DNA from 3 places in the Bacillus sp. V33-4 genome. Region 1 is predicted to be linked to each of the others. Evidence: predicted binding sites of a transcription regulator. Region 1 holds the regulator's gene; each other region holds the start of a gene.

Region 1 (4,098 bases):
CGTCATTGCCAACGCGTTCCATTGCTTCTGCGATTAATTGGCCGACTTCGTTGTCATCAGCAGAAATAGCAGCAACCTGAGCAATTGAAGCTTTTCCTTCGATTGGCTTGGAAATAGCTTTTAATTCTTCGATTGCAGTGTTAACCGCCTTCTCAATCCCTTTACGGATACCCATTGGGTTAGCGCCTGCAGTTACGTTTTTAAGACCTTCGCGAATCATCGCTTGAGCAAGTACTGTAGCTGTAGTTGTCCCGTCACCGGCAACATCATTCGTTTTGCTGGCAACTTCAGCAACCAGCTTAGCACCCATGTTTTCAAAAGCATCTTCTAATTCAATTTCTTTTGCGATTGTTACGCCGTCATTTGTGATAAGCGGAGAACCGAACTTTTTCTCAAGAACCACGTTGCGTCCCTTTGGCCCAAGAGTTACTTTTACTGCGTTTGCAAGAGCGTCGACTCCGCGAAGCATTGCGCGGCGAGCGTCTTCACTAAATTTAATGTCTTTTGCCATTTGTAAAAACCTCCTCAAATATTGATGAATGATATAATCTTCAAATTATCCTGGATGGAGCTTACTTGCCGACTACAGCAAGAACATCATTTTCGCGAAGAATTAAATATTCATTACCTTCGTATTTTACTTCTGTACCAGCATATTTTGAGAAGATAATGCGGTCGCCCACAGACACTTCCAGGGCAGCGCGTTCGCCGTTAGGAAGATCGCGGCCAGTACCTACAGCAATAACTTTTCCTTCTGAAGGCTTCTCTTTCGCTGAATCCGGTAATACGATACCGCTTGCAGTTTTTTCTTCACTTTCAACAAGCTCAATAACAATACGGTCACCTAATGGCTTTAACAAGTGAAACAACCTCCTCTAAATAAATATGTAATATTGTTTTTATTAGCACTCTTACCAACCGAGTGCTAACACAATTATTATAATAATTAATTCATTTCTTTTTTGCAAGCAGGAACCTTGAAAATTTTAAAAGAAAATGCGATATCCATTTATGATGTCATTAAGCATTGAATTAAGGGCATTCTAAATAGGCAAAATCATAATGGCGAAAACCTTAACAGTATATAACAGTTTACCGTATTTATGCTCGTTACAAAAATCGCGATTCCAACCCTTACTGTTTGAAACATTAGACCGATTATTAGTAAAATAGAACGGAGTATATTTTCGTACCATAAAGGAGTTATTTTGATTGAAGAAGGAATACTGGATAATTTTAATTGCATATATTACGATGCAGGTTTCCAGCCTGGCAGGCGTTCCCCTTGTCGTTTATATAGGTTTACTTCTTGGAAATAGTCGCGCGGAAATGCAGCAATTAGCGATTCCTTACTGGATTGTGATCAGTTTTTCGCTAACGCTGTTGATTGTTCTCTTTTTATTGAGAAATGACAGGAAATTAGAGCTCAATGATGAACGGCACTTAGCCTCGCCTATTGTCTCAATTGCATGGGCAGTGGGTGGAATCTTTATAGCACTTTTTGCCCAATCATTTGCCGCTACAATTGAAAGCATCTTTGGGATCGAAGTGGGCTCTGAAAACACTCAGCAAATTCTCGGATTAATTGAAACCTTTCCAATTGTGATTATCGTGAGTTCGATCATCGGACCGATACTTGAAGAAATTGTTTTCAGGAAAATTTTATTCGGTTCGCTCTATAAAAGGATGAACTTCTTTTTTGCCGCTCTAATCAGCTCAGTCATTTTTGCTGTCGCCCACTTTGAGCTTGAGCATATTCTTCTGTACTCCGCCATGGGTTTCACGTTCGCTTTTCTCTATGTGAAAACGAAAAGAATACTCGTACCGATATTTGCCCATGTCGCCATGAATACTCTTGTTGTCGTGATTCAGCTTAATCAGGGCAAACTGGAAAAATGGCTTCAGGATGCAGAACAAATTCAAAGCTTTATTGGAGGATTTTAAATGAGGCAGTCTCCCTTAGGTTCAGGGATTATCTACATTGTACTAGGATTGTTGTTCACCTATTTTGCGGTCCAAAGAGTCCATGAACATGGCTGGGGATTTGTCAGCTATTTACTTGTTCTATTAGCGACTTTTGACTTTGGGTCAGGACTGAGAATGGTTGTCCTGCACTTCAAAATACAAAAAGTTAAAAAACAACAGTAACGTCGTTCTGCGTTAACCAGGATAAGCCTCCTTCGATGTGAAAGAGGCTTTTCTTATGCTTATTTTCTAGCCATTGTATTTTTTCTAATAGCTTGTTCTTCGATAACCCTATTCTTCTGTTTCTGTCGGGTAATGCTTTAAAAAGTAGACGAGCGACTGCAATTCAACCGCCAAATCTATATGATGAACGCGGATCGCAGCCGGGACATTTAATCTGGCTGGAGTAAAGTTTAATATCCCTTTTACATTGGCCTGGACAAGCCTGTCCGTAATCGGTTGAGCAACAGGGGCCGGGACAGTTAAAATGGCAACCTGGATATCGGCTGCAACGATTTGTTTATCCATGTCATCCATGTGAAAGATGGGAACCTCTCCAATAGTTTTACCCACTTTACCCTCATCGACATCAAAAGCAACCTCGATTTTCGTGTTATTATTTTTAAGGAAGTTGTAATGCAAAAAGGCAGTTCCCAAATTCCCAACTCCAATTAAGGCCACCTTTGTTAACTCATCCTGGTCAAGTGTCTTCCGGAAAAAAGATAATAAATAGTTAACATTATATCCGTAACCTTTTTTGCCTAATGCACCAAAGTAGGAAAAATCCCTGCGGATTGTTGCCGAATCAACCTTCACAGCCTCACTCAATTCGGCAGAGGAAACTCTCTGTTTTCCCGATGAATGCAAATTTTTTAAAAACCGGTAGTATAAAGGCAGCCGTTTAGCGGTTGCCTGTGGAATTTTCACCGTTTCATTCGCCAATGTGATCCCCACCCTCTTATGTTTAAGCTATATTTTATCTTTTCTAAAAAAATCACCGTTTTTTCCACCCGTTTTTTCAACTAAGTATGTTTTGCCGATAACCATGCCTTTATCGACTGCTTTGCACATGTCATAAACGGTTAATGCGCAAGCAGCAGCAGCTGTTAGCGCTTCCATTTCAACTCCTGTACTTCCTTTTGTTTTTACGGTAACATGAATAGATAGACTATAATTCTCTTGTTCGTTTTCCCACGCAAAAGCGATATCAATCCCTGTTAGTGGAATGGGATGGCACATTGGGATGATCTCCGCGGTTTTTTTCGCTGCCATGATTCCAGCGACCTGGGCTACTGCCAGGACATCACCCTTTTTCACTTCATTGCGGGTAATTTGTTCATATATAACCTGGTTTACGGTTATGTTTGAACGGGCGATTGCCGTTCGGACCGTTTCCGGCTTGCTGCTTACATCGACCATCTTCGCTCTTCCTTCTTCATTAAAATGAGTAAAATCCGACATTTTCTCTACACCTCACAACAAAATCATACACTATTTTGACATTTTTGTGTAAACTTTGTACTATTTTTCACAAAATCACTGTTATTGCTCACCCTCTGTGAATGCGATACACTATTTCTAAGGCAATTGAGGTGAAAACAAATGATATTACTACAGGTTAACCAACTATCAAAATATTTTGGCGCCGATCTTATTTTATCGAATATAAAGCTTGAATTACAAACGCGTGATCGAATTGCTCTTGTTGGCAGAAACGGAGCCGGAAAGTCCACGCTATTAAAAATTATCGCCGGCCGGATGTCGTATGATCAAGGCGAGATCATCAAGCCGAAAGGAGTTTCGATTGGATACCTGGCACAAGACAGCGGTTTAGAATCCGCGATGTCGATTTGGGATGAAATGTTAACTGTATTTGATCCGCTCAGGAAAATGGAAACAGAGCTGCGCAGCCTCGAGGCGAAGATGTCTGACCCTTCCACGCTAGAAGATTCGCGGCTTTATAACAAAATCCTTAATGAATATGACCAACTGCAGCTGCAATTTAAAGAAGATGGCGGCTATCAATACGAAGCTGATATTCGATCTGTTTTGCACGGACTAAACTTTCAATCCTTTGATTATACAACTAAAATTTCAAGCTTAAGTGGGGGGCAAAAAACGCGTCTGGCACTT
Region 2 (4,098 bases), on a different contig from region 1:
AATGATAGTCTGAATGAGTGGGCTATTCGGACAGGACGAGCGGGAAAAAAGCAATGACAGTCCGAAAGAGTGGGCTATTCGGACAGGATGAGCGGGGAATAAGCAGTGATAGTCCGAATGCGCGGGTTATTCGGACAAGACAGGCGGGAAACTGGCATATGATAGTCCGAATGCGCGGGTTATTCGGACAGGACAGGCGGGAAAAAAGCAATGACAGTCCGAATGCGCGGGTTATTCGGACAGGACAGGCGGGAAACTAGCAATAATAGTCTGAATGAGTGGGCTATTCGGACAGGATGAGCGGGGAATAAGCAATGATAGTCTAAATGAGTGGGTTATTCGGACAGGATGAGCGGGGAATAAGCAATGATAGTCTGAATGAGTGGGCTATTCGGACAGGACGAGCGGGAAAAAACCAATGACAGTCCGAATGCGCGGGCTATTCGGACAGGACGAGCGGGAAAAAAGCAATGATAGTCCGAATGCGCGGGCTATTCGGACAGGACGAGCGGGAAAAAAGCAATGATAGTCCGAATGCGCGGGTTATTCGGACAAGACAGGCGGGAAACTGGCATATGATAGTCCGAATGCGCGGGTTATTCGGACAGGACAAGCAAGAAATAAGCAATGATAGTCTAAATGAGTGGGTTATTCGGACCATCTTGTGCACATTATGGCTCGGTACAACGCGATGATGTGCCCAGCTCAGTCCGAGTCGCTGCGGTCCTGCGGATGGAGTCAAGCCCGATTTCACTGTCAGGCCCGCAGCATCGACGTGGTAGTTCCGATGTTGCCATCAAACGTGGCGGTTTTGAGTCGGCCAGCGCTTTTCGAAGCTTGCCAAAGCCTTCCGTATCTCTTTATATGGCGTTGATATATCAACAAAAAATAAAGAGTCCAATTCATATGCGAATTGGACATCAAATTGTGGTGTTTACCGATGATTTGTACCTTAAAACTGAACTACTTAGAAGTTTGGTACAAGACCAAATTCACAGCTCTTTCTAATGGATATTAGAATTGATTTGCAGCCGTTGCTGCCCTCGCGATACCTTCTTCAATGATATCTGCTGCTCTGTCAGGAAATTGATTATGTCCTTCGACAATAACAGTTGTTACATCCTTGATTCCCCAGAATCCAAGCACAGTCATGACATAATTAACTGCCATTTCAATCGAAGCTGCAGGGCCTTCTGAATAAACACCGCCTCTTGCATTTAAAAGAACGACCTGCTTGTCTGAGAGCAATCCTTCTGGACCTTCCTGTGTATAGCGGAATGTTTTTCCCGCCTGGCCAAGATAATCAAAATAAGTATGCAGAACTGCCGGAATCGTAAAGTTCCATAGCGGGAAACCAAAAACTACTTTATCAGCAGCAATAAATTGGTCCAAATACTTATTAACCAACTCTGTTGCTTGCTGTTCTTCAGGCGTGAGTTCAAGACCGCGGCCTAGCTTAAACATACCGTTGATTTTATCAGTATCGTAATATGGCAGATTTTCTGCAAACAAATCAAGTTCTGTGATCTGATCTTCTGGATGGGATTCTTTATAGCTGTTTAGAAAAGCTTCATATAATTGCACGCTGACTGCTTGCTCAGCAGGTCGTGAATTTGCTTTTACAAATAAAACATTTGCCATTGGCTGTGTTCCTCCATTATCTATGTTGTGGTTGTTGTAGCCTGAGAGTGCAGTGTCTGCAAGGAGGTTAAATATGCGGGCAATCAATCTTCCTCAAAATCTTTCAAATATTGTTTATCCGGCCGTCAAAAACAATTGATCATGAATGATAGCTTGCAAAAATGCTGCACAAACAAAATACTTTGCGATTATATAATAGTTATTTTTTGGCTGTCAAAAAAACTGCTCACACATGCAGCGAGCGATGTTTTTCAATGAAATCTTTCGGGAAAAGACTAACAATGACTTTAAGGAGGGATAGACATGGCATCTAACAGAAAAGAGAAAGAAAGCTTATTGGACTATGCGCGGAAACTACAAGAAGAACAAAAGGAGGAGAGTCAATTCAAGGACCAGGGCAGAGTGCCTGACCAGCAAAACCGCTTAAAGGATCAAGAGAATTTAAGAAAATAGTTAAGTGAATGAATTTCATAAAGCAATTTCTTTAATGGAAAAACGAACAGGCATAAACTTTAGGCGGGAACAGATCAGCTGTTCCCGGCTTATTTCTTCCCAATTATATGTGAGGACACGCACTATCTTTTTTTTGCATTTTTTGTGAAGAAGTGAACAATTTTTACATCAATGTGATCAACTTCACAAACTTTGTATATTTATCGCATTACAATAAAGGCAGAAGAACAATGATATTCATTGTAAACGACAATACTGAGCTGCACTGGAGGACCATAACATGAACAAGACGAAGCTCGTCATGATCGGAAACGGCATGGCCGGGGTCAGAACAATTGAAGAAATCCTGAAAATTGCGCCTGACAGATTTGAAATCACGATATTCGGAAACGAACCATACCCGAATTACAACAGGATCCAATTGTCGACAGTCCTTCAGGGAGATACCAATGTTGAAGATATCATTATGAATGACTGGAGCTGGTATGAAGACAATCGGATTCAGTTATATACAGGTGAAGCGATCACAACAATCGATAAAGCAAACAAACGGGTGATATCGGAAAAGGGCCGGACCGTCACCTACGATAAACTGATTATCGCGACAGGCTCAAGCTCATTCATCCTGCCCATTCCGGGAGCTGACAAACAGGGTGTAACAGGATTTCGTGATATTCGAGATTGTGAAATGATGATCAATATTGCGGAAACAAACAAAAAAGCAATCGTAATTGGCGGCGGGCTGCTCGGTCTTGAAGCTGCCCGGGGATTGCTTAATCTCGGGATGGAAGTCGATGTCGTGCATTTAATGCCGGATCTCATGGAAAGACAGCTTGATCCAATTGCTGCTGCGATGCTGAAGCGAGAGCTTGAGAATCAGGGCATGAATTTCCTGATGGAAAAAGAAACGGTTGAAATTCTTGGCAATGACCGTGTGACAGGGCTCCGCTTTCAAGATGGTTCGGAAGTCGACGCGGACCTCGTTGTGATGGCCGTTGGAATTAAACCGAACACAAGGGTTGCAAAAGACAGCGGTATATACGTTAACAGGGGAATCGTCGTCAATGATTACATGGAGACGAATGAAGCGAATATTTATGCAGTCGGTGAATGTGCTGAACACCGGGAAATTGTATACGGCCTGGTTGCTCCGCTCTACGAACAAGGCAAAGTTCTTGCTGCACATATATGCGGGCAGCAGCCAAAACCCTATGAAGGATCAATTGTCGGTACACAGCTAAAGGTTTCTGATGTAGACTTGTTCTCCGCCGGAGAAATCATCGATGACCCGACCACACAGTCCATTAAAGTCCATAATGAATTTGATGGTATTTATAAGAAAATCTTGATCTGCAATAACACGGTCGTTGGCATAGTCCTTTACGGGGAAACGAAGGACAGCACAAAGTTGTTCAGAATGCTTCTGAATAAAGAAGATATCAGTGGCATGACCAGCACATCACTCTTACAGACTCAAAGTGGCGGCGGTGAGCATAGTGATATCGTCTCAATGCCAGCTGAAGAACTGGTATGTGGCTGTAACGGTGTGACTAAAGGGACGATTGTCGATGCTATTCAAATAAATCAGCTGACAACCGTTGATGAAGTGGGTGGATGTACCAATGCCGGTCGCTCGTGTGGACGCTGTAAACCGCTCATTTCTGATATATTAGCTTATACACTGGGTGACAGCTTTGACGCAGCACCGAAAAAACAAACGCTGTGCGGCTGTACAGAATTAAGCCGGGATGAAATCGTCGCAGAAATCCGGGAAAAGGGCTTGACAGGCGTCAAAGAAGCGATGTACGTGCTGGGATGGAAGCAGGAGGAAGGCTGTACGAAATGCCGCCCGGCGCTTAACTATTTCCTTGGAATGGTCCATCAGGAGCTTTATCGTGATGACCGTGACTCCCGCCTCGTCAATGAAAAAATGCACGCTAATATCCAAAAGGATGGAACTTATTCTGTAGTGCCGCGAATGTATGGCGGCGTAACGACTGCGGA
Region 3 (4,098 bases), on a different contig from region 1:
GCGTTTGCCGGCCTCGGTGAGGAAAAGGATTTACAAAATGTCGCAGGAAAAATAGTACTCCTTAAAAGGGGTAAGCTGACATTTACCGAAAAAGCACGAAATGCCAAAAACGCGGGTGCGGCTGCTGTCATTATTTATAACAATACAGATGGCCATTTTATTGGAAACCTTGAAGAAAATGTTTCAATTCCAGTCGGTTCTGTTTCAAAAAAAACTGGAAGCCAGCTGAAAAAACAACTCGAGAACAAAGAGATTTTTTCACGAATTATATTAATAGAAGAAAAAGATTTGCTTGCTGAATTCAGCTCGCGGGGACCTGTTACCGAGTCATGGGAAATTAAACCGGATATCGTCGCGCCCGGGGTGGCGATCAACAGTACGGTTCCGGGAGGATATCTATCTTTGCAGGGAACAAGCATGGCGGCACCCCATGTGGCCGGCGTCTGTGCGCTCATAAAGCAGGCTCATCCAAACTGGACTCCCGAACAGATCAAAGCTTCATTAATAAATACGGCAAAAAAACTCCATAACCAGAAAGGCGAAGCATATCGAACTTATGAGCAGGGAGCAGGAAGGATTCAGGCGGTTGAGGCGATAAGCACCGAAACACTTGTCATGCCGGGAACGATGCAATTCGGAAAGTTTCAGCTTGCTGAACACTTGCATCGCCACCACGCGTCCTTAGTCATTAAAAATACTGGCAGCGCTGTAAAAAAATACTCTTTTTCGGTTCCGAAAAAAACCGCTGGCATTCATTGGGAGATTCCGCTTTCCTTTACGCTGCTTCCGAACGAACAGAAAAAAGTTGAGATCGCAATGCGTGTCGAACCATCACAACTAAAAGAAAAGATCCAGGACGGGGAACTTATATTGCGAGAGGGTTCCAAAGAAATCAGGATTCCATATTTATATGTTCTTGAAGAACCAGCTTACCCGAGAATTATGGGCTTTGATTTTGTCATCGGGGATGATAGCCAGTCATATCGTTACGAAGTGTACTTGCCCGGCGGGGCTGAAGAATTCGGAATTGCCATCTTTGCTGCGGATAATTTTCGTTTTTTGGGATTTCTTGATTGGGAACGGAACGTTAAAAAGGGATTAATTCAAAAAAAAGTGGAAGCTGGGCGGTTGCCTGGCGATGGATCGTATTTACTGAAGATTTTCGCCAAAAAAGCCGGAAAGGAAGATATGATTGAAGCCTATATTCAAATTGGAAAAAAAGAACCCCACAATCTAAGCAGAAGTGACTAAAAAAATCAATATTATTTCGAGAAAAAATTTCGAAAAATGTGTGAACATACCAGATTTTAGTCTTTTTATATGTGAACTTTTTCACTCCAAATTAATTGACATTGACATAACCCTATTGTATGCTTACAAAGGGTATAAATGACAAGGTTTTCAGTCTTCATTGTGCACTCTTTTTTTCCACTTCTGCACAATGCGAAATGTAACAAAATCGCCCCCCGCCCATTACCATTCTCTTAATGCGAGGATGCGTTTATATGAACCAAAACAACCGCCACCCTTTTAAAGCAATGGCATTAACATCTGCCATTCTATCTCAATTAGCGGGCTCCACATTGATTGGCATCTTCGGGGGAAGATGGCTTGATCGGATGTATGGCACTGAACCGCTTTTTTTAATTATCGGATTGCTTTTGGGGTTGGCAGCGGGAATTTATGCCATGCTTAGCCTGGTCCGCCACTTCTTTTCAGGAGAATAAACAACCATGCCGGAAATAAATGAAATGTTTTCCAGACAGCGTAAATACATATTTTATTTAATGGCTGTCTATATTCTCGGTTGGGGATTTACTTCTTATCAATCTATTTTTCTTGGATTGGCTTTCGGTACAAGCTTGAGCCTATATAATCTCTGGCTGATGGCAAGAAAAGTGCGGAAATTTGGCGATGCGATTTCAGAAGGAAAAAAAGTAGTCTCACTCGGCTCTTTTTCCCGGCTTGCATCTGCGGCGTTTGCCGTATTAATAGCACTGAGATATCCGGAGCACTTCCACCTTATCAGTGTAGTTGTGGGATTAATGACATCCTATTTTGTCATTATGATAGATTTTTTTCTTCATTCTTATCATTTACGTAAAAAGCGGGAAAAGAGGTGAATACTGTTGCATCACGAAGCTCCATTATATGAACTTATGGGACTAACCTTCAACTTGGCCAACGTGTTAATGATTACTGTTGCGAGTTTGATTGTGTTTATCATCGCTGTGCTTTCCACTCGTACTCTTGCCATGACGCCTACCGGTATACAAAACTTCATGGAATGGGTTATGGATTTTGTTAAAAACATTATTAATAGTACGATGGATTGGAAAACGGGCGGGCGGTTCCATGTTCTTGGAATCACGTTGCTTATGTATATCTTTGTTTCAAACATGGTGGGTCTGCCATTCTCGGTCGTCATCGACGGTGTATTATGGTGGAAATCGCCAACTGCCGACCCGGTCATAACACTAACGTTGGCGGTAATGGTAGTGGGCTTAACACACTATTATGGAATTAAGATGAAGGGTGCCAGGGAGTATGGCCGTGAATTTTTAAGGCCTATGCCTTTTTTATTCCCGCTAAAAATTATTGAAGAGTTTGCAAATACTCTGACGCTTGGTCTCCGTCTTTACGGAAACATTTTTGCCGGGGAAATTCTGCTCGGCTTATTGGCAGGCAGCCTTGCAACCGGAGTCGGCGGGCATTTAGCCGCTGTTATTCCAACGCTCGCATGGCAAGGATTCTCGATTTTTGTCGGTGGGATCCAGGCATTTATTTTCACAATGTTAACAATGGTTTATATGTCTCACAAAGTGAGCCATGACCATTAATATATACCCTGTCCTTTTTCTGGACAAAACATTTAAAACTATTATTTTTCGATACATTTAAAGGAGGAACATTAGAATGGGTCTTTTAGCAGCAGCAATAGCAATCGGTTTGGCAGCACTGGGTGCTGGTATTGGTAATGGTCTTATCGTATCTCGTACAGTAGAAGGTATCGCACGTCAACCGGAAGCTCGTGGTATGCTTCAAACTACTATGTTTATCGGGGTTGCGTTAGTTGAGGCGATTCCTATCATCGCGGTAGTTATTGCGTTCATGGTAATCGGCGGATAATGATCCGTTAACAATAAAGTTCAAAATGGCGAAGATCATTTAATGGAGCCTTCGCCATTCCTTTATGTCCAAGATCTCTGGAAATGAACAGATTTATATACAATTTAGGCACTTGTTTTTTCTTAACTGAACGACTCTTGAAGGGAGTGAATCGAGGGTGTTAACAAGCGGTTTTGTATTAGGTGCGGCTGCTCACGGCGGTCTTAACCTCGGGGACATTGTGTTCCAGTTATTGATGTTTATTATATTGTTAGCATTGCTTAAGAAATTTGCATGGGGTCCGCTGATGGGCATTATGCAGCAGCGTGAAGAGCATATTGCAAACGAAATTGAAGCGGCGGAACAAAGCCGTGCAGAATCAAACAAGCTGCTTGAAGAACAGCGCAGCCTGTTGAAAGAAGCTCGTACAGATGCACAAGGGCTTATTGAAAGCGCAAAAAAGCAAGGCGATGTTCAGCGTGAAGAGATTATTTCACTAGCGCGTACAGAAGCTGAACGCATTAAAGAAGCAGCAAAGATTGAAATTGAGCAGCAAAAAGAAAAGGCTGTTGCAGCTATTCGTCAGCAAGTGGCTTCCTTATCTGTTTTAATTGCCTCCAAAGTAATTGAAAAAGAATTAAGTGCTGAAGACCAGGAAAAGCTGATTAACGAATACATTCAAGAGGCAGGAGAAGAGCGATGAGCAACTCAACTGTAGCAAAACGTTACGCGTTGGCTCTTTTCCAGCTTGCAAAAGAACAACAGCTCCTTGACCAAATGGAACAAGAGCTTCGTGTAGTCAAAGAAGTTTTCAGCAATAACCAGGACTTAAATTCGGTTTTGAAGTCTCCAAAACTTCCTGTTGAAAAGAAGAAAGAGATTATAAAAGAAATATTTTCTACTGCAAATACGTACGTTTTAAATACACTTATGATATTGATTGACCGCCACCGCGAAGATCATGTCGCTGACGTGGCGAATTATTTTATC

What was found. Region 1 encodes Rex, which represses fermentation and respiration genes when NADH is low (regulators of the CRP and FNR family bind a similar motif). Its sites were predicted from a motif close to TTGTGAAATATTTCACAA; they were not measured.
Region 2: the regulator Rex is predicted to act here: its motif matches at 2,266-2,283, upstream of nirB (nitrite reductase large subunit NirB).
Region 3: the regulator Rex is predicted to act here: its motif matches at 1,321-1,338, upstream of CVD23_RS08845 (AtpZ/AtpI family protein).

Annotation. Positions count from the first base shown of each region.
Region 1 covers NZ_PGVC01000048.1:5,393-9,490, reverse strand. Annotated here, with positions in the region: gene groL (chaperonin GroEL) at 1-511, opposite strand, end outside; gene groES (co-chaperone GroES) at 573-860, opposite strand; gene CVD23_RS17205 (CPBP family intramembrane glutamic endopeptidase) at 1,213-1,944, shown strand; gene CVD23_RS17200 (YdiK family protein) at 1,945-2,148, shown strand; gene CVD23_RS17195 (redox-sensing transcriptional repressor Rex) at 2,257-2,907, opposite strand; gene moaC (cyclic pyranopterin monophosphate synthase MoaC) at 2,935-3,426, opposite strand; gene CVD23_RS17185 (ABC-F family ATP-binding cassette domain-containing protein) at 3,568-4,098, shown strand, end outside.
Region 2 covers NZ_PGVC01000024.1:148,366-152,463, reverse strand. Annotated here, with positions in the region: gene CVD23_RS10050 (hypothetical protein) at 54-260, shown strand; gene CVD23_RS10045 (hypothetical protein) at 471-695, shown strand; gene CVD23_RS10040 (FMN-dependent NADH-azoreductase) at 1,015-1,641, opposite strand; gene CVD23_RS21935 (hypothetical protein) at 1,945-2,094, shown strand; gene nirB (nitrite reductase large subunit NirB) at 2,375-4,098, shown strand, end outside.
Region 3 covers NZ_PGVC01000023.1:75,698-79,795, reverse strand. Annotated here, with positions in the region: gene CVD23_RS08850 (S8 family serine peptidase) at 1-1,251, shown strand, start outside; gene CVD23_RS08845 (AtpZ/AtpI family protein) at 1,506-1,727, shown strand; gene CVD23_RS08840 (ATP synthase subunit I) at 1,734-2,123, shown strand; gene atpB (F0F1 ATP synthase subunit A) at 2,130-2,840, shown strand; gene atpE (F0F1 ATP synthase subunit C) at 2,917-3,129, shown strand; gene CVD23_RS08825 (F0F1 ATP synthase subunit B) at 3,287-3,811, shown strand; gene CVD23_RS08820 (F0F1 ATP synthase subunit delta) at 3,808-4,098, shown strand, end outside.